DNA from 2 places in the Bacillus sp. TL12 genome. Region 2 is predicted to be linked to the other one. Evidence: riboswitches for the same ligand, from Rfam matches in the RefSeq annotation. Region 2 holds a riboswitch; the other holds the start of a gene.

Region 1 (3,426 bases), on a different contig from region 2:
ATTACACGATTGTTTACCGTCATTTATTAAGCAATTTCTAAAGAATAAGCGTTATGCAACAATTCATGATATTTTATTTTACTGGTGCGATGATGCACAACGAATGGGCTTAGAAAAGAAGTATAATTTAAGTTTTATTTATGAGCGATATGCGTGTGGATAAAGAGAAGCTGTTCAATATAATGCATATATGAAAAAGGGATCTCACTTCAAACGTGAGATCCCTTTTTTAGTCATAAATGTAGAAGGTTGTTCTAAGCTTCTTGCTGATTTTTACGGTGTTCAGGAATGTAAATATATTGGGAAATAATGATTAGTACTCCTATAAAAAATACAGGGAATATAGCAGCCATATGAAAACCACTATAAATGATATTTGTTATTAAGCTGCTCATAATAATAAATGCAGTATATATATGAGAAATTCGTTTCTTCAGTCGGATTTTGAATGCTTCCATCAAAGATTCAATAGCAACAAATGAGATGACGATACCCAAAAAGACAAGGTTCGTATTGTAAATGACTAAGCAACAGATTAAACCGAGAAAAGCTATATACTCAATTATTAATGGTATATTACGTGACATATAATATTACCGAACCAAATAAGGCAGTGGATTTACTGCGTTTGTTTTTTCAAAATGATGATGCTGCCTAAATGAATGATCTGTATTTCCCATATGTTCTAATAATTGTCCAATCAGAACTTGATCACCAACTTGTACTGAACGGTCTTTCGTATGAGCGTGAACGGTTGTATATAGCTTAGTAGATTTAGTAAATGAAGTATTTGCTTTTTTTAAGGAATTAGTATTATTCCTTGTGTTCATTTCGTTATTAAAATATAATGTTTTTGAATTGAGTTTTATATATTGAGTGTTTTTGGTAGGCAATTGTTGAGTTGCTACAGTACGTGTATCTACTTGATTTATGGATGGAAGTAGAGATGTGACTGCGACAGTAGTTGCCGTTAAAGCTGTAGCTTTCTGTTCCATCTAATATTAGCCCCCCATAGATGTATTAATATATTTTTTATTATAGTATAAAGATATAATACTTTGTGCATTGTTCACATAACTGTAATATGAAATAAGAAAAAATAACTGTTTTTTAATGGAATCGAAATATATTACAAGAATAACAGATAAATGATTATTAGAATATGGATAAATAGATAATCGATATTTTCTGAATAGATATATAAATATGAATTAAAAAACGAAAGAAAAGCTTTCTTTTTAGGGGGAGAGAATCCGCCCATGCATAGAAGCGGTCAGAGCCTTTTTTGCCCCATGCCGAGTTAAAACAGAAAGAGAAAATGAGAGCAGATCTTCTTTTGTTTTTATAGCATCAACGTATATGTTGAAAAATTATTTTGTAACTGCCATAGGCCGATGGGGATTCATGCCTATATAAATATTTATTTTTCATATTTTATATAAGTGGAAAGTAGAACCTTGATGGAAAGATTAGATCCGCTAATCATAAATGAGATTGTAATAAATGAAAACAGTTGCTGATGACCAATGACAGTGTTATACTGACTATGGTAATTTCATATTGTGCTAGGAGAGCTGGTGTTGCCAGCTGAGAGTAAGACCGGGAGTCTTAGATCCTTTTCATTACCTGATCTAGATTATGCTAGCGTAGGGAAGCAATTCGGACTAAAGTAGTAAGTCCCGTTTCTTTTGCGCAGAGAAACGGGGCTTTTTTATTTGATAATTGAATAGTAGAAACCACTAGGGGTGCTTTATGTGCTGAGAGAGGAATAATCCTTAACCCTTACTGACCTGATCTAGATTATGCTAGCGTAGGGAAGTGGAACAATGAATAAATGTATTCTTATTTGCTGAACCACTTCTTATATAGAAGTGGTTTTTTATTTTAATAAATAGATATAAAGGAAGGGGAAATATAAATGAAATTTTGTGAGAGGTTATTTGAAACTGTGCAGCCTGTTTGGGAGAAAAGTCATAACCATCCATTTGTAACTGGAATGGGGGATGGTACGTTAGAAAAAGACAAATTCCAATATTACATCGTACAAGATTATTTATATTTGCTAGACTATGCAAAACTATATGCAATTGGAGTTGTAAAGGCAACAAATCCACATGTGATGGGTAAATTTGCGGAACAAATAGATGGCATTTTAAATGGAGAAATGACGATTCATAAACAGTATGCAAAGCGCCTTGGTATTTCTGTACAAGAGATAGAAGAGGCAAAACCATCTGCTAAAAATTTAGCGTATACAAACTATATGATGTCAGTATCTCAAAATGGTACGCTTGCAGAGTTAATTGCGGCTCTTCTTCCATGTATGTGGAGCTATTGGGAAATTGGAAAGCGTTTAAATGATATTCCAGGAGCAAGGGATCATGAGTTCTTTGGGGAGTGGATTCAAGGCTATAGCTCAGAAGAATACGGAGATCTTTGTATTTGGTTAATAGATTTATTAAATGAACTAGCGATTGGAAAATCTGAACAAGAGTTAGCTAAATTAGAAGAGATTTTCTTATATTCCAGCCGATTTGAGTATTTATTCTGGGATATGGCGTATCGTAAGGAGATGTGGGGTTTTGAGGAGCAAGAGCATACTACAATTTCATAATGTTTCCTTTCATTATGATGAAAAGCCAATCATAAACGACCTAGATGCTTTCGTGCAAGAAAAAGAGTTTGTGAGCATCATTGGACCGAGTGGCTGTGGCAAAAGTACATTGTTTCGTTTAATTACAGGATTAGAAGAACCTACGGCTGGAAATATTCAACTGACAGAAACAACGAGTCATCCTGTAGGGTATATGCCACAAAAAGATATGCTTCTGCCGTGGAGAACGATTATTGAAAATGCGGCATTGCCGTTAGAGTGCCAGGGAATAAAGAAAAAAGAAGCGCATTTGAAGGCGAAAGAGCTTTTAGAACAATTTGGTTTACAAGGATATGAACGGAAATATCCGAAAGATTTGTCGGGCGGTATGCGGCAACGAGTATCTTTTATTCGGACGCTATTAACAGGCGGGGACATTTTATTGTTAGATGAACCGTTTAGCGCATTAGATGCCTTAACGAAAGCAACTTTGCAAGAATGGTTGTTTGAACAATGGAAACAGTGGCAAAAAACAATTTTATTTATTACACACGATGTGGAGGAAGCGCTTTTTCTTTCCAATCGGATTTTTGTTGTGACAGAGCAGCCTATTACAACTTTGACGGAACGTATTGTACCACTTGGACCAGATCGCTCAAGGAAAGACTTGCATAAACCTGAAATATTAGCTTTAAAAGATGAATTACTTAGTATGCTGCAAAGGCAGGTGCTTGTATGAAACGTGTGATCGAGTTATTGCCTGCACTGATTTTAAGTAGCATACTGCTCATAGCTTGGGAAGTGGGAGCTAGAATTGTGGATGAGATGTACAT
Region 2 (3,426 bases):
CTCTTCACTGCAATTCCATCTGCCATAGTTGGTGAAGATTCCACAGTAATTACTTTCTTTTCTTCCAGAGATTGCTTCATTCCTGGACAAGCAAGCGCTTGTACACCATATACTTTCACCGACGGTTTTTGTTCTTTAATCGCCATCGCGACACCTGCAATTAAGCCACCACCACCAACAGGACAAATAACAGCTTCGACATCATCAAGCTGTTGCAATATTTCTAAACCTACCGTTCCTTGACCAGAAATTACAGCATCATCATCAAATGGATGTACAAACTTCGCTCCTGTTTGTTCTTTCAAATCTAGCGCATAAGCTAATGCGTCATCAAATACATCACCTTGCAACTCTACATGCGCGCCATATCGTTTAGTCGCAAGTACTTTACTAAGCGGTGCACCTTTTGGCATCACAATCGTACAGGGAATATCAAGCATATTACTTGAATAGGCAACACCTTGTGCATGATTTCCAGCAGACGCTGCAACAACCCCATTTTCTAATTCACCTTTATCAAGAGAAACCATCTTATTATAAGAGCCACGCACTTTAAAAGAACCCGTCTTTTGTAGATTTTCGAGCTTTAAATACACTTCATTATGTGATAGTTCACTAAATGTGCTCGAATAATCTAGCGGTGTCATATGGACAATGCCTTTCATTTTCTCATGAGCAGCTATAATATCTTGTAAAGAAATCATGCATTCGCCTCCGAAACAATATATGTTCATATATACTTAGTTTAAGCGGCTGAGTTTGTTTTATTCTGTAAAAAAGAACCATTTCTATAATCGGCGCTTTTCTATATATCGGAATTTCAACGCTGTATAGCATATCCTCCAAAAAAAAATGTCTGTCAATAAAGACCAGCCATTTTCTTCGTACTTTCATAAGGTGAATCTGCTAAACTTATCGCTGAAATAACGGAAATCCCATCTGCCCCAGCCTCTATAACCGAAGCAGCATTTTCAAATGTAATTCCTCCAATTCCCACAATCGGAATTGTAATCCCCGCATCTCTAAAATGACGCAGACCTTTCGTTCCTTGTACTGCTTTTGTATCTTTTTTCGTGCTCGTTGGAAAAATAGGCCCTACTCCTAAATAATCCGCTCCATTTGCAATTGCAAAACGAGCTTCCTCTATCGTATGAGCGGATACCCCAACAATTTTATCTCCCATTTTTTCACGAACGGATGTGATTCCTTCATCATCTTGTCCGACATGAACGCCATCTGCATCTAATTCAATGGCTAATTCCACATCATCATTTACAATAAAAGGAACATCATATTCTTTACAAAGCGCTTGTAACTGCTTAGCAAAATGTACTCGTTCTTCTCCCGTTAAAGCACCTTCACCTTTTTCACGAAATTGGAAAAGTGTCACTCCGCCATCTAACGCTTCCTTCATTACTTGCAACGGTTCTTGCTTACAGTTGTTACTTCCCATAATAAAATACACTTGCAATAATTTAGATATTTGCTGTTGATCCATACACGCCATTTCTCTCATCCCTTCTTACTGCACCTCTTGGACATTTCCATATTGTTCAATATCGCATTTAGTAGTGTTTGCTAACTGATTCAAAAATTCGATTTGGAAACTTCCTGGTCCTTGCTCCACTGTTTTATTTGCAGCTATTTCTGCTGCTACCCCATAAAACGTTAATGCAGCCACCGCCGCTTTCACATAATCCTTTTCAACTGCTGCAAATGCTCCCATGACTGAAGTTAATAGACAGCCTGTCCCTGTCACTTTCGTTAAAATTGGATGACCATTACGAATAATGATTGTTCGCTCACCATCTGTTACAACATCTTCTTTTCCTGTAATGACAGTGACTGTATCTAATTCATCTGCTGCTTGTTTTGCAATTCCTACAACGTCACCATTACCAGCGCCAGCGTCAACACCTTTAATTTCCCACTTTTCATTAATCACATTAGCAATTTCTGCTACGTTCCCGCGAATCATCGCTAAATTCACTTCACTTGGAATGTGTCTTGCAACTTCTGTTCGATAAGACGTTGCTCCTGCACCAACTGGATCAAACAATACAGGTACATGATGTGTATTTGCAGACTTCCCGGCAATTAACATCGCTTCTACTTCTTCAGGACGAAGTGTACCCATATTTAAAACAAGCGCCCCAGCAATGCTTGCCATTTCTGCCACTTCTTCTTTTGCATATGCCATAACAGGTGAAGCTCCTAATGCAAGTAAACCATTGGCTGTAAAGTTTGTCACAACGACATTTGTAATATTATGCACAAGCGGACTTACTTCCCTTACTTTCTCTACTACTTTTGCGATTTCTTGTATATTCATTCTCTTCATCTCCTAACCTTATAATGGGAGATACACAAAAAGACACTTCGCGTATGCAAAGTGCCTGAACATGTGCTACTTACACTCTCCCTACGCTGGCATTATCCAACAGGTTCAAATGGTCAACGGGCGGTTTAGCCGTACTCTCAGTCTGCATCCGCAAACTCCCATGTGTTCTTATTCATCTACTTCAGAGTCTACTCTTATTCTAGTAAAATAACAAGTTACAAGTTTTTATTATCTGAATGTATAAGACTGATATAAAACCATTTCTTTTAAGTGGGAGAGAGCATCCGCTCATGCATAGAAACAGTCAGAGCCTTTTTCTGCCCCATGCCTTGTGAAAATAGAAGGAGAAAACAAATGGAGAATTTCTGTTGTTTTCATAACCGTGACTTATATATAAAAATAGTGGTAGGAAATCAAATTTCCTACCACTATCTTTCACATTATTTTAAGCCTTTAGATACTTCTTTCACCATTTCAGAAACAGACTCAAGTCCGCCGCCAGATAGGTACCAGTAGTTTGCATCTAAGTAAACTACATTACCATTTTTTGCAGCGTTTGTTTTGCTAACAATTTCATTTTCTACAACTTGTTTTGCAGAAGATTTGCCGCCAACAACAGCCCCTCTATCAATTACAAATAAGTAATCTGGGTTTTTCTCTAAAATATATTCAAATGAAACTTTATTACCATGTGTATCTGCTTTAATTTCTGTATCCGCAGGAGCTACACCAAATACATCATGAATAATACCGAAGCGAGAATTTGGACCATATGCACTTACTTGACCGTCATTCGCTAAGATAATTAAACCTTTTTTATCACTTTTCGTAGCTTTTTCATTTAATGCTTTTACATCTTTTTCAACTGCTGCAATTTCTTTTTTCGCTTTATCTTCTTTACCGAAGATTTTTGCTAACATTTCTGTGTTTTCTTTAAATGATTTCATATAATCTTTTGTATCTTGTTCTACATAAATTGTTGGAGCGATCTTTTCGAATTCTTTGTATGAATCAGATTGTCTTCCAGAAATAATAATTAAGTCTGGTCCAATTTCGTTAATTTTTTCGAAATCTGGCTCTTTTAG

Evidence for each region. A riboswitch is a leader RNA that binds a small molecule or an ion and turns the genes downstream of it on or off. The one in region 2 is predicted to bind thiamine pyrophosphate.
Region 1: it holds a riboswitch for thiamine pyrophosphate, as region 2 does, so the genes downstream of both, tenA (thiaminase II) here and thiM (hydroxyethylthiazole kinase) in region 2, are expected to answer to the same signal.

Annotation. Positions count from the first base shown of each region.
Region 1 is NZ_JAJJBY010000030.1:50,257-53,682, reverse strand. It holds gene LOK41_RS21645 (DUF3965 domain-containing protein) at 1-163, shown strand, start outside; gene LOK41_RS21640 (hypothetical protein) at 255-587, opposite strand; partial or broken gene LOK41_RS21635 (M23 family metallopeptidase) at 594-767, opposite strand; TPP riboswitch at 1,558-1,670, shown strand; TPP riboswitch at 1,732-1,834, shown strand; gene tenA (thiaminase II) at 1,919-2,614, shown strand; gene LOK41_RS21625 (ABC transporter ATP-binding protein) at 2,583-3,332, shown strand; gene LOK41_RS21620 (ABC transporter permease) at 3,329-3,426, shown strand, end outside.
Region 2 is NZ_JAJJBY010000019.1:41,881-45,306, reverse strand. It holds gene ilvA (threonine ammonia-lyase) at 1-704, opposite strand, end outside; gene thiE (thiamine phosphate synthase) at 860-1,507, opposite strand; gene thiM (hydroxyethylthiazole kinase) at 1,523-2,341, opposite strand; TPP riboswitch at 2,403-2,513, opposite strand; gene LOK41_RS17435 (siderophore ABC transporter substrate-binding protein) at 2,782-3,426, opposite strand, start outside.